One region of the Arthrobacter senegalensis genome, then DNA from elsewhere that is predicted to be linked to it. Evidence: riboswitches for the same ligand, from Rfam matches in the RefSeq annotation. Region 1 holds a riboswitch; the other holds the start of a gene.
The links. Region 1 has a riboswitch for glycine ahead of gcvH (glycine cleavage system protein GcvH). Riboswitches for the same ligand answer to the same signal wherever they lie in the genome.

Region 1 (15,318 bases):
TCCGCTTGGTTGGCCTATCAGGGCGTCCATGCGGGTGACCGGGTGGCCTACTGGGGAGCAAACAATGTGGCACTCCTAGAGACGCTGTTCGCCACCACTCGGATTGGAGCAATCTGCGTGCTGGTCAACGCCCGGCTCGCGCCGGCAGAGGCGGAGTACATCCTGCAAGACAGCGGCGCCGCTCTGCTGTTCTTCGGCCAAGAGCAGGCAGAAGCAGCAAGAATGATCGCCGGGAGGATACCCGCCCGTCTGTTGGTCGACGTCGATGGCACCGGCGCGGGGACACCTTACGGGCAGATGCCGGAAGAGGAAGCTCGCCCGGTGCCGGAAGCCTGCTGCGGTCTCGATGATCCGGCCGTGCTGATGTACACCTCCGGCACCACCGGGCGCCCCAAGGGCGCCGTGCTGACCCACGGAAACTTGTTCTTCAATGACATCAACGTCCTGATCGAAAACGACATACGCCCAGACGAGGTGTGCTTGGCGGCAGCCCCTCTGTTCCACATCGCCGGACTCAACGGGCTCGTGCTGCCAACGTTCCTCAAGGGCGGAACAATCGAGGTGCACCGGCGCGTGGAACCTGAAGCGATCTTCTCCGCGATCCAGGGCCGGGGGGTGACCAGCCTGTTCGCCGTCCCGGCCATGCTCGATGCCCTGGCCCACCACCGCCTGTTCAGCCAGACCGACCTGTCCTCGCTGCGCACCATCGTCGTCGGCGGGGCCCCGGTGCCCGAACGCATTCTGCGGGCGTGGGCCGCGCGGGGCGTGGCCGTCCAGCAGGGCTACGGCCTCACCGAAACCGCCCCGGCGGTGCTCAAGCTTGCCGCCGAGGACGGGATCCGCAAGGCCGGATCGGCCGGCAAGCCGCAGTTCCTTGTCGATGTCCGCCTCATCGCCCCGAACGGCGAGCCGGCATCCCCCGGGGAAATCGGGGAGATCCAGACGGTGGGACCGAATGTGATCCGCGAGTACTGGCAGCGCCCCGAGGCCACCGCCGCCGCGTTTGCCGACGGCTGGTTCCGCACCGGGGACGCAGCGGTGCGGGACGAGGAGGGCTACTACTGGATCCGGGACCGGTACAAGGACATGTACGTCTCGGGCGGGGAGAACGTGTACCCGGCGGAGGTGGAGTCCGCCCTGCTGAACGTGCCCGGTGTCGCCGAAGCCGCCGTCATCGGAGTACCCGATGAGCAGTGGGGCGAGGTCGGCAAAGCCTTCATCGTGCCCGAAGCCGGCGCTGAGCTCACGGCCGAGGACATCCGCGCAGCCGTCGCGCCTGCCCTGTCCCGGTTCAAAATCCCCAAGCAGATCGAGTTCATCGAACAGATGCCGCGCACCTCCACCGGCAAGTTGCTGAAAACCGATCTGCGCACCCGCCAAGGAGTTTCCCGATGAGCCTGTCCGCCACAACCACCGTCCAGTCCCACGACCTGCTGCTCTTTGAGACATTGTTGGATCCCGCGGAGCAAGCAGTATTGGAAGACTTCCGTTCCTATCTGGCCGGCGTGGATGACACCGCGCTGAACCGTGCCTGGGAGAACGCGGAATTTCCGGTCGAACTCGTCCAGTCACTGGCCGAATCCGGCCAACTGGGCCGGCACCTGCACACCGGGCAAGAACCCAGCCACCTGCTGCGCGGCATGCTCACCGCAGAACTCGCCCGCAAGGACGCCTCCCTGGCCACCTTCGTAGGGGTCAGCGGCTCGTTGTTCGCCCTGTCGGTGCGCCGCTTCGGCTCACCCTCCCAACAGGCCCACATCCTGCCGGCCGTCGCCACCGGCGAACTGATCGGCGCGTTCGCGCTCACCGAACCGGGCTCAGGCTCCGACATCGCCGGCGGCATGACCACCACGGCCCGCCGGGAGGGAGCCGGCTGGGTGATCAACGGTGCCAAACGATGGATCGGCAACGCCACCTGGGGCCACCAAGCCATCGTGTGGGCGAAGGAGCAAGGCGGAGACGGCCGCTTCCTCGGTTTCATCGTCCCCACCGACACCCCGGGATGGTTGGCCGAGAAGATCGAAGGCAAGTACAGCCTGCGCACCGTGCAGAACGCCCACATCACCCTCACCGACGTCCGCATCCCGGACACCGCGCGGCTGCCTGGGGTCAGCTCGTTCCGGCAGATCTCCGAAGTGCTGAAATCCACGCGGCTGGAGGTCGGGTGGACGGCACTGGGCAATGCGATCGGTGCCTTCGACGCGGCCTTGGCCCACGCCATGGGCCACCACCAGTTCGGCCGCCCCGTGGCACGGTTCCAACTCGTGCAGGACCTGCTCGTCCGTTCCGAAATCAACATCACCTCCTCCCTGGGGGCGCTGGTCCAGGCCGCCCGACTCGCCGACCGGGACGCACTGGAAGAGGAACACGCCTCCCTGGTGAAGCTGATGGCCGCCTCCCAGGCCCGCCAGACCGTCGCCCACTGCCGGGAAGTGCTCGGCGGCAACGGCATCAAGTTGGAAAACAAAGTGATGAAGCACTTCATGGACGCCGAGGCGATCTACACCTTTGAAGGCACCCACCAGATCAACACGTTGATCGTCGGCCGGGCCCTCACCGGAATCTCCGCCTTCGTCTGAAACGCCTTCGCCCGACATCCACCCGCCGCGAAACCCATCAGGAGAGCCACCGTGCGCCAAACCGTCCTCGTGTCCTACGCCCGCACCCCGATCGGCAGGGCATACAAGGGGGCCTACAACGACACCCCGGCCCAGACACTGGCCGGCCACGCTATCGAGCACGCGGTCCGGCGTGCCGGGCTTGGCCCCGCCGAAATCGACGACGTCATCCTGGGCGCAGCCCTGCAGCAGGGCAGCCAGGGAATGAACCTGGCCCGGCAGGCCGCCCTGCGAGCCGGCCTACCGGACACGGTGCCCGGGATGACGGTGGACCGCCAGTGCGCCTCTGGACTCATGGCCATCGCTCTGGGAGCCCGCATGATCGAAGCCGGGGACGCCGACATTATCGTCGCCGGCGGAGCCGAGTCCGTGTCCCTGGTGCAAAACCAACACTTCAACACCCACCGTGCCCATGACCCCTGGCTGAAAGCCAATGTTCCCGGCCTGTACTCCAGCATGCTCGAAACTGCCGAACTCGTCGCCGACCGCTACGGGATCTCCCGCGAGGCCCAAGACCACTACGCCGCCGAGTCCCAGCGGCGCACCGCCGCAGCCCAACAACGCGGGGCCTTCGACGCCGAAATCGTCCCACTGTCCCAACACCCGGACAGGAACGCCACCGCCCCGGCCGGGACATTAGCCCGCGACGAGGGCAACCGACCCAACACCACTGCTAAGACTCTGGCCGAACTCAGCCCGGTCCTGGACCGGGACGGAAAGCACCCGGGCCGGTTCAGCGTCACCGCTGGCAACGCCTCCCAACTCTCCGACGGGGCCGCCGCCGTGGTCCTCATGGACGCCACCGAGGCTTCCCGCCGTGACCTTGAACCGCTGGGCATCTTCCACGGTGTCGCCGTCACCGGCTGCGCACCCGACGAGATGGGCATCGGCCCGGTCACCGCCGTTCCGAAACTGCTTTCCCGGCACGGGCTGGCCATCGACGACATTGACCTCTGGGAACTCAATGAAGCATTCGCCTCCCAGACCCTGCACTGTCGCGACACCTTGGGTATCGACCCGGAACGGTTCAACGTCGACGGCGGAGCGATCTCCATCGGCCACCCATACGGCATGAGCGGCGCCCGCATGACCGGGCACGCACTGCACGCCACCCGGGGACGCGGCGGAAAGTACGCCGTGGTGACCATGTGCATCGGCGGTGGCATGGGCGCCGCAGGCCTCTTCGAGGCGCTCTGACCCCCTGATCTCCCGCTGACCACGCCCAGGCAACGCCCCGGCTGACTGAACCTGCACAGCCACCCACGACAAGGAGAAACCATGCAAAACCTCACCGTGCTCGGCACAGGTGTCCTCGGATCGCAGATCGCCTTTCAGGCCGCCTATCGGGGCAAAGATGTCGTCGCCTACGATCTCAGCGACGAGATACTTGCAAAACTGGCTGTCCGCTGGGAATACCTCAAGCCGCTCTACCTGCGCGATCTGCCCGAAGCCACCGCCGAAAAGCTCGATGCCGCCGTCGGACGCATCCGCACCTCCAGCGACCTGACCGATGCCCTGAAGGACGCCGAGATCGTCATTGAAGCGGTCCCCGAGGTTCTGCAGATTAAGCGCGATGTCTGGGCGAAGGCCGGAGCAGTGGCACCCACGAACACGGTGTTCGCTACGAACTCTTCAACGCTCCTGCCCAGTGACATCGCAGATGCCACGGGCCGTCCGGAAAGATTCCTGGCACTGCACTTTGCCAACGAGGTCTGGCGCCTGAACACCGGCGAAATCATGGGACATGCGGGCACTGCCGCGCAGTACCTGGACGCCGTTGCTGAATTCGCCGAGGAGATCGGCATGGTCCCCATTAAGCTGAAGAAGGAACAGCCTGGATACATCCTGAATTCGCTACTGGTTCCGTTCCTGACCTCGGCCGCGAAGCTCTACGTACGGGACGTCGCCGACGTAGCGGTCATCGACGCGACCTGGCGCAGGGCCACGGGCGCACCCTTCGGCCCCTTCGAAATCCACGACATCATCGGCATGGAAACCCCATACAACCTCAACACCCATAGTGAGGACCCGGAACTCCGGGAATTCGCGAATATCCTCAAACGCGACTTCATCGACAAGGGCCGGTTGGGACTTGCCACGGGGAAAGGATTCTACGACTACGAGTAACCCGGCTCGACGACTCTCCCTGACCGGGTGAAGGTTTCAAAGCCGGTCCTCAGGTCCGTTGCCGGTTGTTTTCGGGTCTGTTGGCAGGCGACCGGTACGCCCAGCTTCTCGTGATCCTGCCCTCCGTGCCGGACGGGGAGCCCGGGCAGGACCGGCCCGCCCGGCTCCGCACCTACCGCTGCAAGTGCGGAGTTACCCTGTACGCATCCCGGACATGGACCGAAAAGTAATCCGCCGATAACCGTGAGTATGTCCCGGCAGTGTCTCGATGAAGCATCCGCTAACGGGACATACATGAACCTTGGTGGACATGGCGTTCATAAGTTCCCGCTCATCTTTGTCGCGGTGTGCGGCCGGCTTGCGAGACTGTCAGGCCGAGGCGCAGGGTTCGGCCCTGAGCAGGGAAGGAATGCGACTTAGATAACCATGCTCCTCCATTGCGGCCACTTGTATGGCACTGCTCATTGTTCTCCGGCCAGTGCCCGCATATCAAACGGAGACCCGGTGTCGCGTGAACTACGGCCAAAGGGGGATACTCGTGAGGCCAACCGCTCCCCGGTCGGGAACCGGGTACTACAGTGAGTGCATGGCTCCCAGCCGCAATCCGCTCGACGACCTGCGCGAGACCATCGGCCATCTGGCCGATCAGCTCAAGCTGCACGGTTCGGAGCGCGTCGACGACCTGGTCGGTGATCGCATCGGTGCGAGGCCCGGGCCGGCCCGGCCGCTGTCCGAGGTGCAGGCCGAGCTCGACACGCTGGTCGGACTGGGGACCGTGAAGGAACAGGTGCGGGCCCTCGTCGCACTGCTCCAGGTCCAGGCCCGCCGTAAGGCGCACGGCCTGCCGGAGGTGGCCACATCACAGCATCTCGTGTTCCTTGGAAACCCGGGCACGGGCAAGACCACCGTGGCGCGACTCCTGGCCGAGATGTACCGCGCGGTCGGTCTACTGCAGAAAGGCCATCTGGTCGAGGTCGACCGTTCGGGCCTGGTGGGGCAGTACGTCGGCGCGACCGCCATCAAGACGGACCGGGTGATCCGGCGTGCGCTGGACGGCGTCCTGTTCATCGATGAGGCCTACGCGCTGGCCCCGGAGGACGGCCGGGCGGACTTCGGCCCCGAGGCGATCGAGGTCCTGCTCAAGCGGATGGAGGACTACCGCCACCGCCTCGTCGTGATTGTGGCCGGGTACCCGCAGCTGATGGAGTCCTTCCTGCTCTCGAACCCCGGACTGCGCTCCCGATTCGCCCGCGAGATCACGTTCCCCGACTACTCCATCGACGAACTCCAGACGATCTTCCACCAGATGCTTGCCCAACACGAGTACATGCTGGAGCCGGGTGCGGACCAGATGCTGCGCCGCATTTTCACCGGGCTCCACGCGGGCGAGGACTCGGGCAACGCACGGTTTGCCCGCACGCTGTTCGAGCAGGCGCTCAACCGCCAGGCGCTGCGGCTGTCGCTGGACGAGGACCGAAGTCTCGATGCGCTCGATCGTGAGGCCGTCATGACGCTCACCGAGGACGACATCGTCGAGGCCGCGCTGGCCTTGGGCGAGGAGCCGGAGCCGGAACCAACGCCGGAACCGGAGCAGTCACGCTGGCGGCGCTGGCTTGCCTAACAGGCAAACAGCGGTTGCGATCCGAACAACCGGCTGCCGGAGCATTACCAAAGGGAGACGGAAGGCCCGCGACGTTGCGGGCCTTCCGTACATATAACTTCTTCCCATGGCTGCCGAGGCGTCCTTGCCTCGGGACTGCGCTGGTGGCCGGGCAGCTATCCTGCCGGGTGCGCCCGCGGGCCTGTGCAGCCGTTGACCCACCTCGCCTGGGTGTCAGCCGCCGAGGAGCGGGGCGATCGACTTGACCAACTGCTGGATACCGAGAACGCCGAACAGCAGGGCACAGATGCCCAGCGCGATGTTGGTATGCAGGCGGTTGGCCCACGCCTTGGGCACGCGGTTGCCGTTGAGCAGGCCCAACAGCGTCAGGGCAAGGAACGGCATGAACAGCGAGCCAAGGACGCCGTAGGCCAGGATCAGCGCGATCGGCTTGCCCATGATAAACAGCAGCATGGGCGGGAAGGTCAGCCAGAGCACATAGAACTTGAAGTACTTGCCCCCAATGCGGGTGTCCGGATGGCCGGAGGGCTTCTTGCGCATGTGGCCCCAGAAGTCGGCAAACATCAGGGACACACCGTTCCAGACGCCGATGATGGAGGAGAACGACGCCGCCCAGAAGCCGATCAGGAAGGTGGTGCCGACGACCTCGCCGTAGCGATCGTTGAGGACGTTGCCCAGATCCAGCAGGCCTTCATCGCTCCCGCTGATGGAGACTCCGGCCGAGCGGACGACCTCCGCGCCGACGATCAGCATGGCAATGACGAAGATGCCGGTCATGACGTAGGCCATGGAGTTATCGATGCGCATGACACGCATCCACTTGGGGGTGTACCAGCCCTTTTCACGCAGCCAGTAGCCGTAGGCTGCCAGCGTGATGGTGCCGCCGACGCCGCCGGCGAGGGCCAGGGTGGACAGGAGGCCGCCTTCGGCCGGGATCGAGGGGATCAGCCCCTTGAGCATTTCGGGGATGTTGGGAACGGCAATGATGGCCAGGCCCACGACGGTGACGAACATGATACCGACCAGCACTGCGGTGATTTTCTCGAAGGTGGCGTACTTGCCGAACCAGATCATGACGAAGCCGGCCAGGCTATTCAGGATGGCCCACGCCCATAGCGGGAGCACCGGGAACATGGCGGCCAACGGCAGCGCTGCCGCGGAGGTGGCGGTGGCGCCGTAGACGAAGCCCCAAATGATGATGTACGGGCCGAAGTACCACGTGGTCCAGCGGCCGAGCGTCAGCCAGCCTTCGAAGATGGTCTTGCCGGTAGCCAGGGTGTAGCGTCCGGCGCCTTCGACCAGGACGATCTTCATGACGACACCGACGATGACGGCCCAGAAGAGCTGGTAACCGAATTGGGTGCCGGCCACCAGGGTGGCGACCATGTCCCCTGCCCCCACGCCGGTGGCCGCTACGACGAGCCCGGGCCGACAATTTTCCATTTGGCGGGCTTGCCGCCGTCGTCGTCAATCCGGTCGGCGTGGTTCACCGCTCCGGTTGGCGCGTTGTACTCAGACATTTGGATTTCCTGTTCTTGGAAGAATTGGTGCAATCGACGTGAGGCTTGTTCCGTCAGGGCAGCCTCTGGTTCTTTCCCCTTTCTCGATCGGGCTCGCAGCGGGCAGGTGTCAGGACGCCTGGGGTTTCAGCCGCCGGCAGAAAAGAGCCATCAGGAGAACCAGGGCGGTGGGAACGGCGAGGGCCGTGAGGCCGGCAAAGGGTACGACGGCCGCACCGACGATGGCACCGCCCAGCATGCTTCCAACGGCTGCCAGCTGGCGTGCCGAAACACGCCGTTTGCGCCAGGTTCGGCCCGCTCCGGCCTCGGCGAAGAATTGCGAGAGGGTGGAGGTGACGACCACGGTGTTGATCTCGGGGACCGCCAGAAGTCTCGCGGCGAGGCTCTGGCAACCCATGGCCACCCCGATGAGGGCGGTGATGACCAGTCCCAAAGATCCGCTCCCATTCATGAAAGCGAGGGCGGTGCTCACGGCCAGAAGCACCCCGGTGGTGAGGAACAGCATCCGTGGGGCCGGGGATCCCCGCTTTTTTGCCTCCAGCAGCCTGTTGCACAAGCCCGCCACCATGCATCCGACGCAGAACGCGAGGAGGGCGACCAGCGGGTGGATCAATTCGGCCCAGTCCCCGCTCAGCCCGATCCCCACCAAAATCAGGTTTCCGGTCATGTTGGCACCGAAAATGCGGTCCAGTCCGAGGTAGGTCAGGGCATCCAGGAAGCCCGTGCCGAACGAGAGCACCGTCAAGAGGAGCGGATCGGGAAGCAGCCAGCCGCGCCGGGCACTCTTTGCCGGGCGCCTTTCCGTCAGCGTCATCCGAGCGGTCCGTAGCGTCCGGATCCGTCCGATCGGGGATCGCTGGCCGCGACCGGGGCGCCGGCGGAATCCACCGTGACCAGCTGCATGTGCCCCAGCCCGTCGGTGAAGTCCGGCTCCATGCGGGTTCGGCCGAGACTATCCGCCAAGTGCCTCCGCGTCCCGGCATCCACGGACTGCTCAATGACAGCCACATCGGCACCCTGGTCGTCCTGCACGATCATCCAGCGCGGGCCCAGCAGCGCAGACGCCGGCGATTCGCCCGCCCACTGCCTCAGCAACACCTGGGCGTGGATCTGCGGCTGGGCTTTGCCACCCATGGTCGACTGGATATAGCGGATGCGTTCGTGCTCATCGGTCACCATGACCGGCATCAGCGTGTGCGGCGGCATGGCTCCGCCCCGGAAGGCGTTCGGCTGCGTGTCGTTCAGCGAGAACATAGAGCCCCGGCACTGCAGGATGACGCCGGTAGCCGGATCCATCAGGTACGAGCCGAAGGCCGAGTACAGGCTCTGGATCCAGGACACGCTCAACCCCGTGCTGTCCACGCACGAAATTCCGACCGTGTCTCCGTCGGCCCGGGCCGAGGCGAGTGCGGGAGTTCCGGATGACGGCAGGTCCTCCAGGCCGTAATCGCGGTAGAAGTACGGTTCGGAGTCTTCGCTGAGGACGTTGTCCCGGAGGTGGTTGCAGATCCGGGCATTGACCTGCATGGCCTCGACGACATCCGGCGAGGTCACCGCGTGGCCCGTGGCCGCGGCCAGGTTCTCCAGCAGCCGGATCAGTGCGAAGCCCTGGGTGGGCGGCGGGCTGGTGTACACGGTGTGGCTTTCGCCGCGGTGTGACAGCGGCGCGGCGGTGACCGGGACGACCGATGCGAAGTCGTCGGCACTGAATTCGGCGCGGTGGCCCTGCATGAACGAGAGCAGTGACTCGCCCGTCGTGCCCCGGTAGAACTCCTGAAACCCCTCCGAACCCATGCGGCGCAGCGTTTCCGCCAGTGCCGGGTTCGACACGCGCTTGCCCGGCTCAAACGAGGAGCCAAACAACGCGGAGACCAGGTCGGCACTTATTCCGCCGGCAGCTGCTGCTTTGACCGCTGCCATCGTCACCGACCGGGACAGCTGATAGCCGCCGGCGAGTTCCGCCGCCTTTTCGAGAAGGGTCGAGGGCGCCAGCCGTCCGTACCGCTCATGCAGGTGCTGCCAGCCGGCGGGGGCTCCGGGAACCGTGAGGGTCGCCGGTCCCCGGGCAGGCATCTTCTCGCCAAACCGATCCCTCATGTCCGCCAGGCGGCCGGCACCGGGGGCACGGCCTACGGCAAGCACGCACTCAGGCTCTGCATCGGGTTCCTTCACCAGCGCCACCAGATCGCCGCCGATGGAACAGTTGTGCGGGTAGACGACGGACAGGACGGCGGCCGCGGCGATGGCGGCGTCGACCGCGCTTCCGCCTGACTGAAGAACGGCCCACCCGGCCTCCGTGGCCAGATGGTGCGGCGTTGAGATTGCTGCTTGATTCATTGCTGGGGCTTCCTCTGCTAGTTCACAGAACCGGTAGGGTGGTTGGACCACTTTGGGTAGCATAGTGAGGTGAGTCACTAAACCACAAGGTGTGGGGCCGCGAAATACACTTTCAATTGCCGGAACTTGTGCGGTCAGGGGGAAACCCGCTAACCGGTACCCATAGAGAGGACGAATATGCGCAGCCTGAGGCAGGAGCCCTTATTGGTATTCAGCGATCGCGTAGACGTTCTCGCCGAGGCAATTCGGACCCGGATTGAGGACGGCACCCTGAGCCCCGGAGCTAAACTTCCGAGCGAACGGGAAATCGCCGAGAATTACCGCTTGTCCAGGAATACGGTGCGGGAGGCCCTGCGCGAGCTCGAGGCTGTCGGCCTGCTGTATCGCCGCCCCGGCAGCGGAACCTACGTAGCCGACGAACCGCTTTTGGCCTTCGGCTCCTCGTCGCTGGCCGGCAGCGCCGGTGCCGGTGACCCGATGAATCACGTCATGGATCTCCGCCTTGTCATCGAACCGGGGATCGCCAAGCGGGCGGCCATCAGGGCGCGTGGCCAGGTGTCCAAATTGCGGTCGATCCTCGATGCGGCCACCAAAGAGGCGGGCCGCACGCAGCCCTCGAACGCGGAATTAAGAAAACTCGATCTGGACTTCCATGCGGAACTGGCCCGGCTGTCCCTGAACCCGCTGCTGACCGAATTGTTGGCGATGTCCAATGACCTGATGGCCCCCTCGCGTGCCGACGAATTCCTGACGCTGGAACGCGTCCGGAGCTCTGTGATGTGGCACGGCCGCATTTTTGAGGCTGTCTTGGCGCGCGACGGCGACGGGGCCTTCGATGCCATGGAGGAGCACCTGATCGACATTAAGGGCCACACCGAAAAGGGACAGTGAATACGGGGGCGCAATACCGGCGCCCGCGGGGCTTAGCCGGACCGGGCGCGCCTAGCATTCGACGACGTTGACGGCCAGGCCTCCCATCGCGGTTTCCTTGTACTTGGAGCTCATGTCCTTGCCGGTTTCGCGCATCGTGATGATGACTTCGTCCAGCGAGACGCGGTGCGTGCCGTCGCCCCAGAGCGCCATCTTGGCTGCGTTCACGGCTTTGGCGGCGCCGATGGCGTTGCGTTCGATGCAGGGGATCTGCACCAGGCCGCCGATCGGGTCGCAGGTCAGCCCCAGGTTGTGCTCCATGGCGATCTCGGCGGCATTTTCCACCTGCGCTGGACTGCCGCCCATCACCTCGGCCAGTCCCGCTGCGGCCATGGAGGACGCGGAGCCCACCTCGCCCTGGCAGCCGACCTCGGCGCCGGAGATGGAGGCCTGCTCCTTGTAGAGGACCCCGACGGCGGCGGCCGCCAGTAGGAACTTCACGATGACGTCTTCCTTGTCCGCCTGCGTCGCCTTGTCCATGCCCGGCGCGTAGTGCGTGGCGTAGAACATGACCGCGGGGATGATGCCGGCCGCTCCGTTGGTCGGTGCGGTGACGACGCGGCCGCCCGAGGCGTTCTCCTCGTTCACCGCAAGGGCCACCAGGTTGACCCATTCCTGCCAGTATTTGTGGTCCCGGTCCTTGTCCTCCTTGCGCAGCCGCTCATGCCAGGCGGGGGCCCGACGGCGGACGTTCAGCCCGCCGGGCAGGACACCTTCGCGCCTGATGGCGGAGTCCTTGCAGTCCTCCATCACCTGCCAGATGTGGATCAGGCCGGCACGAATCTCCGCCTCGGAGCGCGACGCCTTCTCGTTGAGCATCATGATGTCGCTGATGCCCAGGCCGGTGTTGCGGCAGTGTTCCAGCAGTTCCGCCGCCGTCCGGAAGGGGTAGGGGAGGGGCTCCTGGGCGGCATCCGGCTCCCGGGCCGCCGCACCTTCCTCGCCGTCGCGGACCACGAAGCCGCCGCCCACGGAAAAGAACGTCGCCTCGTGAAGGACGGCGCCGGCGTCGTCGGTCACCTGGAATTTCATCCCGTTGGTGTGCCGGGGCAGCACGGTGAGCGGATGCTGCACCATGTCCTCGACCCGGTAGTCGAGGGCCCGTCCGGCCGAGCCCTCGACCCGCGCGCACAACTGCAGCTCGCCGGCCGAGGCCATCTCTGCCAGCCGGGATTCAACGTCGTCCGGGAGGATCTGCTCGGGCTGGAAACCTTCCAGCCCGAGCATCACCGCCGTGAACGTGCCGTGGCCGCGGCCGGTGGCCGCGAGGGATCCGTAGAGGTCCACCCGCAGCCCGGCGACCCGGTCCAGCACACCGGTTGACACCAGTTCCCCGGCGAAGACGGCGGCTGCCCGCATCGGGCCGACGGTGTGCGAACTGGAGGGACCGATGCCCACGGTAAAGAGGTCGAAGACGCCTACGGCCATGATGGCTCCTCAGTGCCCTTCGGTGGGCGTGGAAACCTGTGCCAGGTCAGGGTAGAGCGGATGCGCCTGGGCCAGTGCCTCCACCCGGGTCTTCAGGCCGGACAGGTCAGCGGCCGGCCCGGCAATGAGGGCCTCGGCGATGATGTCCGCGACCTCGCGGAACGCCGCGTCGCCGAAGCCGCGGGTGGCCAGCGCCGGCGTGCCGATGCGCAGGCCGGAGGTGACCATGGGCGGCCGCGGGTCGAACGGCACCGCGTTGCGGTTGACCGTGATGTCGATGGTCGCCAGCAGGTCCTCGCCCTGCTGGCCGTCCAGCTCGGAATTGCGGAGGTCAACCAGGACCAGGTGCACGTCGGTGCCGCCGGTCAGCACCGTGATGCCCTTCTCCGCGACGTCCTGCTGCGACAGCCGCTCGGCCAGGATCCGTGCGCCCGCCAGCGTGCGCTGCTGGCGGTCGGCGAATTCCTCGGAGGCGGCAACCTTGAACGCCACGGCCTTGCCCGCGATGACATGTTCGAGCGGCCCGCCCTGCTGGCCGGGGAACACCGCGGAATTGATCTTCTTGGCGATGTCCGCCTCGTTGGTCAGAATGATGCCGCCGCGCGGGCCCGCCAGCGTCTTGTGCGTGGTGGACGTGACCACGTGCGCGTGCGGCACCGGGCTGGCGTGCAGGCCGGCGGCCACCAGGCCGGCGATGTGCGCCATGTCCACCATCAGGTACGCCCCGACGGCGTCGGCGATCCGCCGGAATTCCGCGAAGTCGAGCTCGCGCGGGTAGGCGGACCAGCCGGCGATGATTAGCTGCGGCTGGTGCTCGTGCGCCAGCCGCTCCACCTCCGCCATGTCGACCCGGTGGTCCTCCTCGGAGACGCCGTAGGCGGCCACGTTGTAGAGCCTGCCGGAGAAGTTGATCTTCATGCCGTGGGTCAGGTGCCCGCCGTGGGCCAGGTTCAGGCCCAGGATCGTGTCGCCGGGCTTGATCATGGCGTGCATCACCGAGGCGTTCGCCTGCGCACCGGAGTGCGGCTGGACGTTGGCGAAACCGGCGCCGAACAGCTCCTTGACCCGGTCGATGGCCAGCTGCTCGATCACGTCAACGTGCTCGCAGCCGCCGTAGTACCGGCGCCCCGGGTAACCCTCGGCGTACTTGTTGGTCAGCACCGAGCCCTGCGCCTGCATGACGGCGACGGGGGTGTGGTTCTCCGAGGCGATCATCTCCAGCCCGGACTGCTGGCGGCGCAGCTCGTTGTCGATCTGGGCGGCGATTTCCGGATCGAGGACACCCAGGTCCACGTTCAGGCTGGTGCTGGCGACCGCCGCCATGGCCGCGCTCACGCTACTTCACCACCGTTGGCGGAGGCGTACTCCTCCGCGGAGAGCAGGGGGCCTTCCTCCGACACCTGGACGGTGAACAGCCAGCCGGCACCGTAGGGGTCATCGTTGATCACGGCGGGATCGGCCACGGCGTCGCCGTTGACTTCGATGACCTCGCCGGTCACCGGAGAGTAGAGGTCCGAAACGGATTTGGTGGACTCGATTTCACCGCAGGTCTCGCCGGCCGTCACGACGGTACCGACCTCGGGGAGATCCACGTACACGATGTCGCCCAGCGCCTCGGTTGCCACGGCAGAAACGCCGATCCTGGACGGGCCGGAACCGTCGGCGGCCACCCACTCGTGCTCCGCGGAGTATCGTAGTTCGGCGTTGACTTTGCTCACTGTGATGCCTTTCTTAACACGCTTTTGTTGAGGAGAGGAGAGGAGGCCGCCTCGGTCCCTGCCATGCACCCGTTTTTGTTTGCCGTGACGCTTCGTGCGCGGAAGCACGTGCGGACGGCGATCATGGCTTCGATGAAGCGGTCGATGGCCGCCAGATCTCCGGACTCCTCGGCTCGAGGATCAGGGCGCCGGGCACAGCGGGAACGACGGGGCGGGGATCAAGGTGGGGCCAGGGCCGGCAACCAAGTATTTGAATGTCTGCGAAGGACGCGCCGCTGCAGACAGGAAGTCATGAGGAACTCCAAGATCGGGCCGGCCCGAGGGCTCGGCTGGGATTGGGGTTCCTCCCCGCTCTGTATTTGACCTGAGAGATTCCGCGGAGTGTGTTCCGCTTGCACCGTCGGTGAGCCAGGCTGCTGCCTGACTGCTTTCCAGAGTTGCCTAGCCGCGGCGGTACATGGGCCTGAGAGATTCCTGGGGAGGATTTGCTCCTACGGCGCCTGCCCGGATGGTGTGCGGAGAGGACTCTCCCGCCACGGTTCGAAAGGCATTCAGTTGTGGGTGATTCGCCTCACACCCTACACACAGTGCCCGTGGGATCCCAAATTGCGGCGCCAGAGATTAGGCCCTGTCGCCGATCCAGGGTTGTGCCGGCCGCCAATTCGAGGTCGCGTCCCGCCGGCCGTTACTCTCCGGTCCCGGCGGCCGCCACTCTCCGATCTCACGGGCCGCCGCTCTCCGATGGTCCTGCCGGCAGCCACTCCCGTCCCGGCACATCCAGGGTCGCGTGCGCCGCTGCGCGTCCTGGAGAACGCCGATGCCTACACAATGAATGGATTCATCAGTATGCTTTGCGTTGATGTCCTCGAGAGGAAGGCTGATGACCAAGGCGCCGGTACCGCCGGGCCGTTGACAAGAATCGACAGGTTTCGCCAACGGGTTGGAACGAATGGCGCTCTGCGCCGGAGACGGAGATTTTGATGAGCAACGACATGGGACGCACGCCGCTATCGCCGGAG
Region 2 (15,318 bases), on a different contig from region 1:
TCCCTTTCCTGTTTGAGTGGAGAGGTGCGGCGGCGCCGTCCCCGCGGCCGCGGGGACGGCGGCACCCTGAAAGCGGGTGAGGACTACTTCTCCCGCCGGTAGAACGGCAGCCCTACAACCTCGAACGGTTCGGGCTTGCCGCGCAGGTCGATGTCCACCCTGGTCCCGGGTTCGGCATACTCGGCGTCCACGTAGGCCAGAGCCACCGGATAGCCGAGGGTGGGGCTGGGCTGGCCGGAGGTGACCTCGCCGATGGTCCGGCCGTCTTTCAGCACCGGGTAGTGGGAGCGGCCGGCGCGCCGGCCAAGCCCCTTGAGTCCCACGAGCTTGCGGGCCGAGCCCTTCTCCTTCTGCGCCTCGAGGGCGCCGCGGCCCACGAAGTCGCCGTCCTTCTTCAGCGCCACCACGCCGCCCAGGCCGGCGTCGAACGGGCTGGTCTCGAGGGTGAGCTCGTTGCCGTACAGCGGCATGCCCGCCTCCAGCCGAAGCGAGTCGCGGCAGGCCAGCCCGGCCGGCAGCAGGTCGGCGCCCCGCCCGGCTTCCAGCAGGGCGTTCCAGAGCGCGGCCGCGTTGGTATTCGGGACGTAGATCTCGAAGCCGTCCTCGCCGGTGTACCCGGTCCGGGCCAGCAGCAGCTTCAGCGGCGCCCCGGACACCGTGAAGTCCACCTCGTCGGCGGCGTAGTACTTCATGTCCCGCACCGTGCCATGCTGGTTGGCGGGCACCAGCTGGAGCAGGATTTCCACGGACTTCGGTCCCTGCACTGCCACCAGCGAGGTCTCGGCCGTGGCGTCCTCCACCGTGGCGTCGAAACCTTCGACCCGTGCGGCGAGTTCCGCGGCAACCGTCGGGGCGTTGCCGGCATTGGGCACCACCAGGTAACGGTCCCCGTGCTGGTCGGCGGGACGCCGGTAGATGATCAGGTCATCGATGATGCCGCCGTCGGCGTTGCAGATCAGCGAATACTTGGCCCGGCCCTCGGTGACGGCGGAGAGCTTGCCGACGAGTGCGTAGTCCAGGAACTTCCCGGCCTCCGGGCCGGTGACCCAGACTTCGCCCATGTGGGAGAGGTCGAACAGGCCGGCGCTGTTGCGCACGGCGCGGTGCTCGGCCAGTTCGCTGCTGTACTTCAGCGGCATCATCCAGCCGCCGAAGTCGGTGAAGGAGGCACCCAGCCGCTCGTGTTCCTCGTAGAGCGCGGTGTGGCGGGGCATGGTGGTGGTCTCGGTAGTCATGCGGTGCTGACCTCTCTAGTTCTCGAAGGCTTCGGGCGGCGGGCAGCTGCAGATCAGGTTGCGGTCGCCGCCGGCGCCGTCGATCCGTCCCACCGGGGCGAAGTATTTGTCCACTTGCAGGCCCGGTACCGGGAAGGCGGCCTGCTCCCGGGTGTACGGCCGGTCCCAGTCGGAGCTGACCACGGCGGCGGCGGTGTGCGGGGCCAGGCGCAGCGGGCTGGCGTCGAGCGGGAAGTCGCCGGCGATCACCTGGTCGATTTCGCCCTTGATCGCGATCATCGCGTCGATAAACCGCTCAATCTCCGTCAGGTCCTCGGACTCGGTCGGCTCCACCATCAGGGTGCCGGCCACGGGGAAGGACAGGGTGGGCGCGTGGAAGCCGTAGTCGATCAGGCGCTTGGCCACGTCCTCGGCGGTCACCCCCGACTTGGCGGTGAGTTCGCGCAGGTCCAGGATGCACTCGTGCGCGACCAGCCCGTCGTTGCCGGTGTAGAGCACCGGGAAGTGCTCGTTCAGCCGGGCGGCGACGTAGTTCGCGGCCAGCAGGGCGCTCTTCGTTGCCTCGGTCAGGCCCTCGGCCCCCATCATGGCCACGTAGGCCCAGGAGATCGGCAGCACGCCGGCCGAGCCGTACTCGCTGGCCGAGACGGGCACGCCCTTGCCTTCGTGTTCGGCCAGCGCGGCGTTGCCCGGCAGGAACGGCACCAGGTGTTCGGCCACCGCTACCGGCCCGACGCCGGGGCCGCCGCCCCCGTGCGGGATGCAGAAGGTCTTGTGCAGGTTCAGGTGGGAGACGTCGCCGCCGAACTTGCCCGGCTGCGCGAGTCCTACCAGCGCGTTGAGGTTGGCCCCGTCGATGTACACCTGCCCGCCGGCGGCATGGACCGCCTCGCAGACGTCGCGCACGTCGGCGTCGTACACGCCGTGCGTTGACGGATAGGTGATCATGATGGCCGAAAGCGAGTCGGCGTTCTGGTCGATCTTCGCGCGCAGGTCGGCGTGGTCGATGGTGCCGTCCGGTGCCGTGGCGACCACGACAACCTTCATGCCGGCCAGCACGGCCGAGGCGGCGTTGGTGCCGTGCGCGGAGGCGGGGATCAGGCAGACGTCGCGCTGGTCGTCGCCGTTGGCCAAGTGGTAGCGGCGGATGGCGAGCAGGCCGGCGTATTCGCCCTGCGAACCGGCGTTGGGCTGGATGGAGACGCCGGCGTAGCCGGTGATCGCCGCGAGTCGTTCCTCCAGATCGGTGATCAGCTCGCGCCAGCCGGCGGTCTGGCTGGCCGGGGCGAACGGGTGGATGGACGCGAATTCCGGCCAGGTCATCGCCTCCATTTCCGCCGTCGCATTCAGCTTCATGGTGCACGAGCCCAGCGGGATCATGGTCCGGTCCAGGGCCAGGTCTCGGTCAGACAGCCGGCGCAGGTAGCGCAGCATCTGGGTCTCGGAGCGATGGCTGTGGAACACCGGATGGTCCAGGTAGGAGGAGCTGCGCAGCAGCTCCTCCGGCAGCTCGAAGCCGGCGTTCCCGGCCGTTTCGGCGGTCTTGCCGGCGGCGTCCTCCACGCCGAAGGCCTCCGCGACCAGGGCGAGGTGCTCCGCCGTCGTCGTTTCATCGGCGGAAATGCCGACGTGGTCGGCGTCGATGCGGCGCAGGTTCACGCCCTTGGCCTCGGCGGCGGCGGCGATCTCGGCGGCCTTGCCCGGAGCCTTCACCGTGAGGGTGTCGAAGAACCGGTCTGCCGCCAGCGCATACCCGGCGCCGGTGAGCACGCCTGCCAGCGTGCGGGCGGCCTCATTGGCGTGCTGCGCGATCGCCTTCAGGCCCTCGGGGCCGTGGTAGACGGCGTACATGCTGGCCACGACGGCCAGCAGTGCCTGCGCGGTGCAGATGTTGGAGGTGGCCTTCTCGCGGCGGATGTGCTGCTCGCGGGTCTGCAGCGCCAGGCGGTAGGCGGGGCGGCCGGCGTCGTCCTTCGAGACCCCCACCAGGCGGCCGGGCAAGGAACGCTCCAGCCCCTTGCGGACGGCCATGTAGGCGGCGTGCGGGCCGCCGAAGAAGAGCGGCACGCCAAAACGCTGGGTGTTGCCGACGGCGATGTCCGCGCCCTGCTCGCCCGGCGGCGTGATCAGGGTCAGCGCCAGCAGGTCGGCGGCCACGGTGACCAAGGCGCCGCGCTCCTTGGCCTGCGCGATGACCGGAGCCTGGTCAAACACCCGGCCGGAGGCTCCCGGCTGCTGCAGCACGATGCCCGAGATGTCGCCGTCCGGCAGGCCGGCGGAGAGGTCGGCAACCTCTACGTCAAAGTCCAGCGCCTCGGCCCGGCCCTTGACGACGGCGATGGTCTGCGGCAGCAGGTCCGCGTCCAGCACGGTCTTGCCGGCGGACTTGGACTTGTTGGACCGGCGCATCAACAGCACGGCTTCGGCCACTGCGGTGGCTTCGTCCAGCAGGGAGGCGTTGGCGATCGGCAGCGCGGTGAGGTCCTGGACCATGGTCTGGAAGTTCAGCAGCGCCTCCAGCCGGCCCTGCGAAATTTCCGGCTGGTACGGGGTGTAGGCGGTGTACCAGGCCGGGTCTTCCACCACGTTGCGGCGGATCACCGGCGGCGTGATGGTGTCGTAGTAGCCCTGGCCGATCATCTGCACGGCCGTCACGTTCTTCGCGGCGAGGGCGCGCAGGTCCCCCAGGACCTGGGACTCGCTGCGGGCGGCGGGCAGCGCCAGCGGTTCCTGCTGGCGGATGTCGGCGGGCACGGCCGCGTCCACCAGCTCGTCGATGCTGCCGTAGCCCAACTGCTTGAGCATGGTTTCCGCGTCGTTCCGGCGCGGACCGATGTGTCGGTCGGTGAAGGAGGCGCTGCCGGGCCGGGTAGCGCTGGTGGACTTAGCCGTCATGTGAGGAACTCCAGTTATCCCCGGCTGGGCTGACCATGCCGGTAGTGAAGGGTTCCTCCCCACTCTGTGACTGAACCTGAGAGATTCCGCAGGCTGTGGCCCAAGGGGCCGCCTCCTGCTTGCACCGTCGGTGAGCCGGTCCTGAACGGTCCGGCTGCTTTCCAGAGTTGCCTCTTCGCGGCGGTACAGGGGCCTGAGAGATTCCTGGGGAGGTATTGCTCCTACGGCGCCTGCTGACTGGTACCCAGCAGGACTCTCCCGCCGCATGTCGAAGGCTGTATGCAGTTGTACTGACTCCTTGAATGGTAGTCCAGCGGCTGGCGCGCAACAAGGCGGCGACGCCCGACGGCGCGGCTTGCGGCCGCCGCGGGGGCGCCGGAACCCGCGTGGCCGCCGCTAGGCATCGGTGCGCGAGAGCATGCCCTTCACGTAGGCGGCCTGTCCGACGTGCTCCAGGCAGTCGTCCAGGACGCTGACCAGCCGCACCCCCAGGCTGACGTGCGGGTCCCACCGGGTGTCCACGATCCGGTCCAGGTCATCCTCGCTCAGTCCGGCCAGATACTCCAGGGTGCCGGCATGGACGTCGTCGTAGTAGCCGCGCAGCAGGTCGGCCGATTCGACCCGGACGGCCGCCACCTGCTGCGACGTGTGGCCGTAGCCATGGTCCTTCCGGGGCAGCGGCAGGTCGAACCGCTCCGCCCAGCCGGTCAGCCAGTACTGGTCCGTGCCGGCGACATCGGCAATATGGTCGTCCTGGATGCGCGTCAGATGCCAGATAAGCCAGGCAATCGAGTTGCTGTCACCGCCGGGCCGGGCGGCCAGTTGTCCGGCGTCCAGCCCGTCCAGCACGGAGTGGACGCGCTCCTGGATCCTGCCGTAGGCATCTGCGAGCAGGTCGTTGAACTTCATGGCGCCTCCCGCCGGTCGACTGTGGCGCCAGCTTACCGGCCGGGGCCACGGCGAGGAATGCGTGCCTGCCCGCAGGCGCGGGGACGCTCACGCAGCCGCGCATCCGTCGCCCGGACCGCCTGCCTCAGCGGTCAACTGTAATCGGCCGTGATGGTTCGATCCCGGCCATTGAGCCGCATTGTCCCTCCGTAGGGCACGATCCATTGCGGACGGGTATGGCCGAACGGGACTCCGATGCAGACGACGGCCGGGTCGTTGTAGCGCTTTATCTCGGCGAGGACTGCATCGCGTTGCGCGGCGCGGAGCCGGGCACGCTCCTCCGCTGGCGGGACGGTACCGTGACTGCTCACCGGAGGCCGGGCGACGAGCACTCCTTCCACCGCCGAGAGGACGCCCCGTTCCCCAATGCCCGGACCCATCTCTTGACCCACGCTGCCGGAGGCAACTCCTCACTGGTTTCAACAATCAGGATCGACCCCTCGAGGGCTCCCAGGGGCGGCAGCCGATCGGCCATGGCCAGCTGATCGATGACTTCCAGGCACCCGCCCCAGGTGCGGCCGGTCGCTTCCCGCTCGGGCCCCGCCCACGTCCACGGCTGCGTGGGTTCCCGTTCACCGAAGTTGACAAGGGCTTGTGGCGTCAGCCAGTCCGGCCCGAAGTCCTCGGACTCGCCTGGGTCAACAATCTCCAGCTCACCGCCCTTAAAGAGCGCTGCCTTCAGCGACGCGAGGTGCTGGTCGTCAATGTGCGGCCCGGCTCCGAGGTGCACCTGGGTCGAGCCCCCGTAGTAGCCTGCTATCCCGACCGACCACAGCCAGTTCAAGAGGTTCGTGTTGTCGCTGTAGCCCATGAAGATCTTGGGGTTCGCGGCGGCGAGACCGGCGTCCAGATGGGGAATGAGGGCTACCTGGTCGTCGCCGCCGATGGTCGCGAGGATGGCCCGGATGGCCGGGTCGGACAAAGCGGCGTGCAGATCCGCGGCGCGTTCCGCGGCGGAAGCGCCAAGCTTCCGGGTCGTCGGGTATTCCACAGGGACCAGTCCCGTTTCGGCGCTGAGTCGACGCATCGCCTGCTCGTGGACATCCGGCGCGAACCCGGGGGCAGCAAAGGACGGGGAGAGAATCGCGACCCGGTCACCGGGCTCAAGCTTGGGCGGGGACACAAGGGCATGGCTCGGCATTTCCCCATCCAACCACGCGCTGTGCCTCAGCGGCCGCTATCCATCCCGGGCCGAATCCTCCAGATAGCGGGGCCGGCCCACGATGACCAGGCCCACCGCCAGGATGAGCAAGGCACCGCCCAGCAGGCCGAAGGAAGCACCCCAGCCGCCGCTGGCCTCGCGCAGCAGCCCGAACATCAGCGGGCCGGCGCAGGCGACCGTGTAGCCGATGCCTTGCGCGAACCCGGAGAGCAGCCCCGCGCCGGCCGTGGTGCGGGTCCTGAGGTTCACCAGCAGCAGGCCCAGCGCAAAGGTGCCCTGGCCGAGCCCCGCCAGGGTGATCCACAACCAGGTGCCGAACGAGGGTGACAGCAGCAGCCCGGCGTATCCGGCCGTGTAAAAGCCGATGAACAGCAGGCCCAGGCCCAGGGGATTGCGCAGCCGCCCCGCGATCAGCGGCACCAACAGACTGGTGGGCAGGCCCAGGATGGCGTAGTAGGCCAGCATGGTGCCCGCCGTCGGGGGCAGCATCCCGCTGTCCACCAGCAACGGCGGCAACCACGTGAACATGGCAAACGTGTTCGACAAGGTCCCGGCGAACACCAGGGCCAGGCCCCAGGCGACCGACGAGCGCCAGACGCGGACCGACGTCGTCCCGACGGAACCGGCCTCAGCTCCCGCTGCGGGCTCCGAGGCTTCCGCAACGGGCGGCCCGTCGGCTCCTGCGGGGCCGGCCGCAGGGCCGGGGACGGTCACCGCCCCGGGGCCGGCAGCGCCGGGGCCGGCCCCCGTACCGAGACTCACGGCAGGCCCGGAACCGGCCGGCTGCCGGGCGCTGCCCTCATCGGGCGGGAGGATGTCCAAGCCGCCGGGCCGGTAGGGCTGCAGCACCAGGCGCGCGGTGCGGCGGCGCCAATGTTCCGTCCACGCGGTCATCAGCCACGGCACGAGGGCGGCCGCGCTCACGGCCGCCCACACTCCGATCGAGAACCGCCAGCCGGCAGCCTGCTCAAGCGGCACGGCAAGCAGCGGGCTGAGCGCCGTACTGGCCGCCAGCAAGGTCACGTAAAGCGCGGTGATGAGGCCGATCCGGTCCGGGAAATAGCGCTTCACCAGCGGCGGCAGCAAAATGTTGCCGATCCCGTAGCCAACCATGGTGAGGCCGGACAGGACCAGGAACGCCGGCACGTCGGAGGCCAGCGCACGGCCCAGTTGGCCGACGGCGGCCATGCCCAGTGCCACGAGCAGCAGTGCTTCCATGCCGATCCGGCGCATCAGCAACGGAACTGCGAACCCGGCAGCGGCGAAGGCGGCGGTCGGCAGCATGCCCAGCACACCGGCGGAGGCCGTGCCGAACGGCAGATCCGCGGCAATATCCGCCAGCACCGGCGACACGCCGGAGACGGCCAGCCGCAGGCTGAGCGCCAGCAGCAGGACGCCGACGAGCACGGTCAGCCGGCCGGCAAACGGGGCAGGCCGCCGCGGGGCGGGGCTGGCACCCTGAGGCGGTGGGGAATCCGGGCTCGGTGGGGCGTCGGCGGTCAGTTGTGCGGGCGAGGGCAAGCGTGGTCCATGGGTCGAAAGGCCGGGCGGGCGGCCGGGATCAAAACCGGCCGGGAATCACTTTATCCCGTCGCGGCCCGGCTGCCCGGCAGGCGGGCTAGGAACCCTCCTGGCCCAGCCCTTCGGCGAGGATCCAGAATGTCTGGCGCAGCCGCTCCACCGCCGCCTCATGCTGGCCCCGCTGGAGGTACTGCACGGTCTCGCGCCAGCCGTCGGCCCAGAGAGGATAGGCGAGGGCGTGTTGGAACAAGTGCAACCGGGCCAGCGAACGGTCGAGGACGTGCATGTTCACGGCCCTCAGTTCCTGGTGATCCGCCGCCCCCAGGATGACGGTTACCAGGCTGCCGGCGGCGCGGTAGGCGCCCAGGATGTCCTCCCGGTCGGTCGCCGCCCGCAGGTCGTCCGCCATCGTGGCCATGGTGTCGATCTCCTGAGGCGACAGCCGCGGGGCTGCCCGCTCGAACAGCGCTACCAGCACCACGCCCATCACATCCAGGAGTTGGATGGCCTGCTGGGGACCGGGATTGGCGATCCGGTGTTCGTGCCCGGTGGCCTCGATCAGGCCTTCTTGCGTGAGATCGCCGACGGCGTCGCGCACCAAGGCTTCCTCCGTACCGATGCGGCCAGCGAGCCCGGCAACGGTCACTCTGGAGCCCGGCTCCAAACCGCCCGCCAGGATGTCCTCCCGCAGCCTGCGGACCGCTTCGTCGCGGTCCGCACCCCCGGGACCGCTGCCCCTCATCATGACCCCCCTGCCGCGTATGACCGACGTCACATACGAGTAATGTACGCGAAAAGGTAGATCGGGGTCACTGGTGCTGGCTACTCTGATGGGACCTGCGGCACAGCGTCGTGCGGCAGGTTCTAAACGTGCAGTCAGGACGTGCGCAGAATGAACGCCACCTATACCGCCACCGCAACCGCCAACAGCAAGAACCACCAAGACTGGGGGCGGGCGATGGCGGCCGCGTTGGTCGATCTGGTCCAGCAAAGCGAAAGCGGCCCTTCCGGGCCCCGGGAGCTCTACGGCGACGAGCTGCGCTTGGTGATCGAAGAGACGACGGACGGGGTCCTGATCCACCTGTCCTGGACACCCGGCGGGCGGGACGCCTCCGGCACCGTCGCCTGAATCCATTCGTCCGGTGTCCGGCCGGCCGGTGTCCAGCCTGCCGGTGTCCGGCCTGCCGAAGATTGTTCCCGCGCAGCCGATGCTGCCAAGATGATTCCATGGTCTACCGCCAGCCGTACCTGCACGATCTCACGGGAGTATTTGCGGCCCCCGTCCAAGCCTGGAGCGAGCCCCACGGGCAGATCCGGGGTACCGGGGCCCAAGGTGTCTACTGCGGGGACGACCGGGTGCTGGCCCGGTGCCTGCTGGCGGTGAACGGGCAGGAACCGGAGTGGATCTCCACCCAGTCGCGCTCGGCCGGGCGCGCCGACTTCTTCTCCTTCATCCGGACCGCCGAGGACGGGGCCGATCCGCTGGTCACCCTGAACCGCTCGCGGGCGGCAGAAGGCGGCCGGCTGGCCGAGGCGCTGACGTTCACGTCGGCCCTGGAGGACGAGTTGGAACTCCAGGTCCGCGTCGACCTGGTGGCCGATGCCATTCCCCTGGAGCAGGTGCGGGCCGGGGCCGCGGGCGAGGCCGGCTCGGTGGCCCCCGGCGGCGCCGTCTGGAGCTGGCGGGACAAGACACGCGCCGCGCTGACGGCCGAAGGCGCCCGGGTCGGTTTCGACGGCAGCTTGGTCCGGCTGGAGTGGACGGAACTGCTCAAGCCGGGCGCCGTCCTCGTCCTGTCCTGGAGCCTGGAGCTTGACGACGCCGAGGCTCCCCTGACCGGCGCGGCCGCGCCCCCGTTGCGCACGCCGTCGCTGGCCGGGGATCCCCGGCTCCAACGACTGATGAGCCGCTCCATGACCGACCTTAACAGCCTGCGGATGGCCGGGCGCCAAGCCCCCGGCGACGTCTTCCTGGCCGCGGGGGCCCCATGGTTCCTGACGCTGTACGGCCGGGAGGCGCTGGTTGCCGCCAGGCTGCTGCTGCCGGTCGACGCCGCGGTAGCGGAAGGGACGCTGCGGGCGGTGGCAGCTTGGCAGGGCACGGCCGAGTCGGCGGAATCGGGCGAACAGCCCGGCCTGATGGTCCAGGAGGTGCGGCAGCGCCGCCTGTCGATGCCCGCGGACGCCGTGGTCCGGCAACTGCCCCCGGTCCTGTACGGGTCGCCCGACGCCACGCTGCTGTGGATCGTGCTGCTGCACGACGCCTGGCACTCGGGGATGCCGGAGGATGCCGTCCGGGACCTGCTGCCCCATTTGGAGGCCGCGCTGGACTGGCTGCGCATCGACGGCGACCCCGACGGCGACGGCTTCCTGGAAACGCCGGTTCCCGCCCTGCAGGGTCCGGGACACCAGGGGTCCGGCGACACGCGGGCCGCCTACCACTATCTGGACGGCAGGCCGGCCACCGGAACGGTCGCCTCGGCCGAACTCCAGGCCTACGCCTACGAGGCGGCCCGTGCCGCGGCCGTGCTGCTCGACTACTTCGGCGAAATGAACACCGGCGCCGAGTGGCGCGACTACGCGTCGCGGCTGGCGGAGAACTTCCGCAGCCGGTTCTGGTGCGCGGACGACGCCGGCCCGTACCCGGCGATGGCACTCGACGAACGGAAGCAGCGGGTGGACGGGGTCGGGTCCGGCATGGGACACCTGCTGGGCACGGGGCTGCTGAACACCGAGGAGACCAGGACGGTGGCCGCGCGGCTGATGGACCGGACCTTGTTCTCCGGCTACGGCGTCCGCACCCTGTCGACGGCGAACCCCGGGTTCTGGCCCACCCGCCGCCGCTCGGGGGCGGTCTGGACGCAGGAGACCGCGTGGATTGTGATGGGGCTGCTGCGCACCGGCTTCCAGGAACAGGCCGCACAGCTGGCGGCAGGACTGCTCGACGCGGCCGAGGGATTCGGCTACCGGTTGCCGGAACTCTTCAGCGGGCAGGCCGCGGTGGAGGTCCGGCCGGCGCTGCCGTATCCGTCCGCCTGCCGGCCGCACGCCGGGGCAGCCGCCGCCGCGGTGCCCGTGGCGCTGGCACTGGGCGGATTCAGCGCCTCGGCCGTCTAGCCGCCCGGCTGCCCGCTGGCCCGTTGGCCCGCTGGCCCGCCGAAGGACCTTAGCCGCGCGGCACGTCGGGGCCCGTGGGCCAGCGCAGCAGCGCCGCTATGCTTTTGCCTCCCGGCAGGGCTCCTTCGGGGACCATGGTCACCCGCGCGTCGGTCAGCGCCGCTGCCCGGACCAGCGCCGCAGGGGCAGGCACCTTGGCCAGCAGGTCACCATTGACGGCTTGCTCCCCCGCCGTAGCGATCCACGGTTCGGCCGTCAGGGCATGCACGTTGTGATCGGCGAGGGCGTCGTCGTTCATGAGCAGCGTGCCGACCTGCGCCTGCTGCAGGGCCCGGACGCACTCGCCCAGGCCCGCCGTCCACTCCGGATGGGCCTGCCCGGTTTGGTTGGCCAAGCGGTCGAGGATGGCTTTGCGCTGTTCCGTCCACACATGGGCCACCCGGGCGGCTATTTCGGCACGGAGCGCGTCCTTGTCCGCGCCGCCTGTACGGGTGTGCGACTCGATGGTGACTTCGATCGCCCGGCTGGCTTCGGAAAGCTGGTCGACCACCAGTTCCCGGGCCCGTATGTCGCCGGCCACAATCAGCAGCCGCGCCTTGCTGGCCTGCACCACGCGGTCGATCTCGGCGGCGATTTCATCGGCATTCTTGCGCCAGATTTCCTCGGTGCGGTGCTGATAGCGGCCCTGGGACCAGCCGCCGCCGGGAACCTTGGTCAGGTTCTCCCGCTCGCCCTCCACCGTCCTTGTTTCCACCACGCCGTTCCGGCGAGCGTACTGCAGGTGGACCTCGCCGCCGTCCCGGCCCACTTCGGCCACCACGTACGGGAAGTCGTCGCCGCGGGCCTTTAACAGGGGCACCAGGTCCGGAATCGGGCCGGTGTGAACCACCTCCGGGCCGGACATTTCGCCCGGGAGCACCTCGTTGATTTCGGCCTCACCGCCGCGCACCAGGACGAAGCGGGAGACCGGGGACGGAACGCCGGTGGCCGGCGAAACGGCGTCGATCACGGCCTCGATGTCCGCTTTCGCGGCGCCCTGCTTCCCGAGCGATTCCCGCAGCCTGTCCGGCAGCACATCGCCTGCCCGCAGGGAGTCCACGGTCCCCGTGCTGGCGTCCACGTAGACCGTGATCCAGGGTCCCGGCTTCTTGTACAGCTCGGCGTACCTTTTGTTGGCTGCGTGGGTCGTGTTGACCTGCTCGGTCATGGTGATCACCTTCCCTGCTATTGGAACTGCGGGTTTTCTTGATCAGTAGACTCACGGTAGCACCGGACGTTTTGCCCTTGAAGGGGGGCCGGTCCTGTCCCGACCGGCCCGGCGAATCAGTGCGCCGGGCCGGTCAGCCGACGTTTGTCCGACCGGCCCGGGCGGACTTAGCTCCGCTGGTATTCCGCGTGTTGGCGGTGGGCCTCGGCCACTTGTTCGCGGATGATGTCCACGTCCTTGGCCTTGTTGCGGTACTTCGGATCCATTTGCACGATCTGGCGCTCTTCTTCCACCAGCAGCCGGTAAATGCGTTCACGTTCTGCCGGGTCAGCGGTGTAGGAGAGATCCATGTAGTTGACCGCGTGCCGGCGTGCGTTGTTGATGGCGTTCTGTGCCTTGCCGGCCTTGCTGAGCAGCGAGGCGACGACGGTGACCACCAGGATGCCGATGATGACGGTGAGCGAAAGTCCGGTGGTGATCTCGACCACGGGAACCGGGTTGCCGTCATTGACGAAGGGCAGGTTGTTCTCGTGCAGTGCGTGCAGGATCAGCTTCACGCCGATGAAGGCCAGGATTGCTGCGAGGCCGTAGGACAGGTAGATCAGCCGGTCCAGCAGGCCGTCGATCAGGAAGTACAGCTGGCGCAGGCCCATCAGCGAGAATGCGGTGGCGGTGAAGACGATGAAGACGTTTTGCGTCAGGCCGAAGATCGCGGGAATGGAGTCGAGCGCGAACAGGATGTCCGTGCCGCCGATGGCCACCATGACCAGCAGCATCGGCGTCATCGCCTTCTTGCCGTCCTTGACGGTGAACAGCTTGTCGCCGTCGTAGTAATCCGTGGTGTGGAAGAAGCGCTTGGCCAGCCGGATGATGAAGTTGTCCGCCTCGCCGCCGTCGTGTCCGGGCTTGAGCAGGTTGCCCGCCGTGATGATCAGGATCAGGCCGAAGGCGTAGAACACCCAGGCGAACGTGTTGATCAGCGCCGCGCCCAGGAAGATGAACCCGGTGCGGGCGATCAGCGAGAACACAATGCCGAACAGCAACACCTTCTGCTGGTCTTCGCGCGGCACCTTGAAACTGGCGATGATGATGAGGAAGACAAACAGGTTGTCCACCGAGAGCGCCTTCTCGGTGATGTAGCCGGCGAAGTACTCGGAGCCCATGTCCACGCCGCCGTAAATCAGCACCAGGATCCCGAAGACGATGGCGATGCCCACGTACAAGGCGGACCAGATGGCCGCTTCCTTCAGCGAGGGCACGTGCGCCTTGCGGATGTGGAAGAAATAGTCGAAGGCGAGCAACGCGAGGATCACGGCGATCGTGATGCCCCAAATCAGGGGAGAAACGCTCATGGGTTTCCTTCCGTAAGCGGGTAGCGGTGAGCCCGCAAGTCTCTCCTCCGGCACGGCCGGCCACTGCAACCGGCCGGGCGTCGGCGCCCTACGTGTTGACGGCTGCAGCGCATCTGGATACTCCCTTACGCAACTGCCAGTCTAACGACGACGACGCTGCACGGCTAACCGGGCGCGGGCGAATCCGGGGCGGCCGGGACGGGAACGCCCCGCCGGAGGGGGTTGGACTCCTGCGGCCTATGCACCGCATTTCGGCTGTGACAGGCTGGGGGCCCGGGCCGCCGCCGTGATTGACCGGCGGCCGACAGCGCCGAAAGGAGCACCGCCATGTCCTACTACCTGGAGTACACCATTCCGGCCGCGCCGGACGGGGAAAGCTTCGAGTTCCCGGTCAGCGACGAGCACCGCGGCTATACGGTCCCGCTCAGCGAAACCGATGCGGAAATCGTCCGCACCGACCAGTTGCCTGCCCGCAGCGAGGTGTTCGGGGCCTCGCTGGCCGAGGCCAAGGAAGCGGCGGAGTCCATCCTGTCCAACAGCAAGGCGGACGCGGCGCAGCTCTACGACGATCCCGACGACTCGATGCAGCCCGGGGCGGGCACGCTGGTCGCCAGCTACACTGTCGGCGGCGGTTGGCAGGAAGCGGGATAGGTTGCGCCGGGGCTAATCCCGCAGCACCACGTCCGCGGCTTCCGTGGAGCGATCGGTGACCGTGGTGGGCGATTCCAGGTGGACGGCGCCGGATGGCAGGATGCCGGCACCGCCGTAGCGTTCCATGACCCTCAGCTGCGCCACCACGTCTTCCCCGGCGTGGGCCGGCGGCAGTTCCTGCCAGAATCCGAACCCGCCGCACTCCAGCAGCGCGCTCCGACGGTACAGCACGCAGCCGCCGGCCCACGCGATCTTGTACAGCCGCCAGCCGCCGTTCGGAATGCCCAACCCGGCGGCGATATGCGTCAGGTTTGCCGCGTTATGCAGCTGCCAGCGGCCGAACCGGTGGTCCTCGCGGCGGATGCGCTCGGGCCGCACCGGGCCGTCCCACAGTTCGAAGGGTTCCTGCTCCCCCGGCCGCACGTCGTCCAGGTAGGACATGCCCTGCACCGCTGCACCGATAAATCCGCAGCCCGCCTCCCGAATGGCCGCCGTCATCCGGACCAGCATGCCCGGTTCCAGCCACACGTCGTTGTCCAGGAACAGCACGAGTTCAGCCGTGGCAAGCCGGAGCAGGAAGTCGCGCTGCTCGGCCAGCCCGCGCCGGGGCAGATTCCGCTCCAGCCGGACCGGGCGCCCCTGGGCTTCCAGCACCCGGATCATCGCCCCGGCGGCTGGGTGCTCCCAGGCGGGGGCGCCGTCGGTCTGGTCGCTGACGATGACCGAGAACTCCGGGCCGTCCTGCGCCGCCAACCCGGCGAGCGTCACCGCCAGCTCCGCTTCCCGGCCATAGCTGGGCACCAACACGTCCAGCTCCGGCCCTGTTTCCGGTGCAGCCAGGGCCCAGCTGGCCGAACTCCTGCGGCTCACGCCGAATCAAGTCCCGAGGCCGGATTCGCTCCCGCGGCCGGCGCGGGACCTGTTTCCGCCGGGGGCGCCGAGCCGCGGATCCGGCGGACCACCGCCGTGGTGGAGTGGTCGGACACATAGTCCAGGATGCAGACCTCGCCTCCGCAGGCTTCCACCACCGCCGTTTCCTCGAGCATCTCCGGAGAGTAGTCCCCGCCCTTGGCGTAGATGTCGGGCCGGATCGCTTCGATCAGCGGGATGGGCGTGTCCGTGTCGAACACGGTCACGTAGTCCACACAGCTGAGCGCGGCGATGATGCCGGCCCGGTCGGCGGCCGGGTTGATCGGCCGGTCCGGCCCCTTCAGCCGCCGGGCAGATGCG

Region 2: linked by a shared signal. The riboswitch ahead of gcvP (aminomethyl-transferring glycine dehydrogenase) and the one ahead of gcvH (glycine cleavage system protein GcvH) in region 1 are both predicted to bind glycine.

Annotation. Positions count from the first base shown of each region.
Region 1 is NZ_JBNHGZ010000002.1:718,468-733,785, forward strand. Features, by position in the region: gene AC5RVG_RS08745 (acyl-CoA synthetase) at 1-1,395, shown strand, start outside; gene AC5RVG_RS08750 (acyl-CoA dehydrogenase family protein) at 1,392-2,579, shown strand; gene AC5RVG_RS08755 (thiolase family protein) at 2,631-3,815, shown strand; gene AC5RVG_RS08760 (3-hydroxyacyl-CoA dehydrogenase) at 3,897-4,745, shown strand; gene AC5RVG_RS08765 (AAA family ATPase) at 5,332-6,366, shown strand; partial or broken gene AC5RVG_RS08770 (Nramp family divalent metal transporter) at 6,580-7,886, opposite strand; gene AC5RVG_RS08775 (YoaK family protein) at 7,996-8,700, opposite strand; gene AC5RVG_RS08780 (gamma-glutamyltransferase) at 8,697-10,223, opposite strand; gene AC5RVG_RS08785 (FadR/GntR family transcriptional regulator) at 10,428-11,114, shown strand; gene AC5RVG_RS08790 (L-serine ammonia-lyase) at 11,166-12,581, opposite strand; gene glyA (serine hydroxymethyltransferase) at 12,591-13,904, opposite strand; gene gcvH (glycine cleavage system protein GcvH) at 13,913-14,299, opposite strand; glycine riboswitch at 14,741-14,842, opposite strand; gene AC5RVG_RS08805 (peptidoglycan-binding protein) at 15,280-15,318, shown strand, end outside.
Region 2 is NZ_JBNHGZ010000001.1:1,084,112-1,099,429, forward strand. Features, by position in the region: gene gcvT (glycine cleavage system aminomethyltransferase GcvT) at 84-1,235, opposite strand; gene gcvP (aminomethyl-transferring glycine dehydrogenase) at 1,251-4,130, opposite strand; glycine riboswitch at 4,302-4,401, opposite strand; gene AC5RVG_RS05105 (mycothiol transferase) at 4,527-5,039, opposite strand; partial or broken gene AC5RVG_RS05110 (S66 family peptidase) at 5,171-6,219, opposite strand; gene AC5RVG_RS05115 (MFS transporter) at 6,256-7,761, opposite strand; gene AC5RVG_RS05120 (GntR family transcriptional regulator) at 7,859-8,506, opposite strand; gene AC5RVG_RS05125 (hypothetical protein) at 8,654-8,890, shown strand; gene AC5RVG_RS05130 (glycogen debranching N-terminal domain-containing protein) at 8,989-10,878, shown strand; gene AC5RVG_RS05135 (baeRF2 domain-containing protein) at 10,928-12,085, opposite strand; gene AC5RVG_RS05140 (TerC family protein) at 12,253-13,437, opposite strand; gene AC5RVG_RS05145 (hypothetical protein) at 13,765-14,088, shown strand; gene AC5RVG_RS05150 (glycosyltransferase family 2 protein) at 14,101-14,958, opposite strand; gene rfaE2 (D-glycero-beta-D-manno-heptose 1-phosphate adenylyltransferase) at 14,955-15,318, opposite strand, start outside.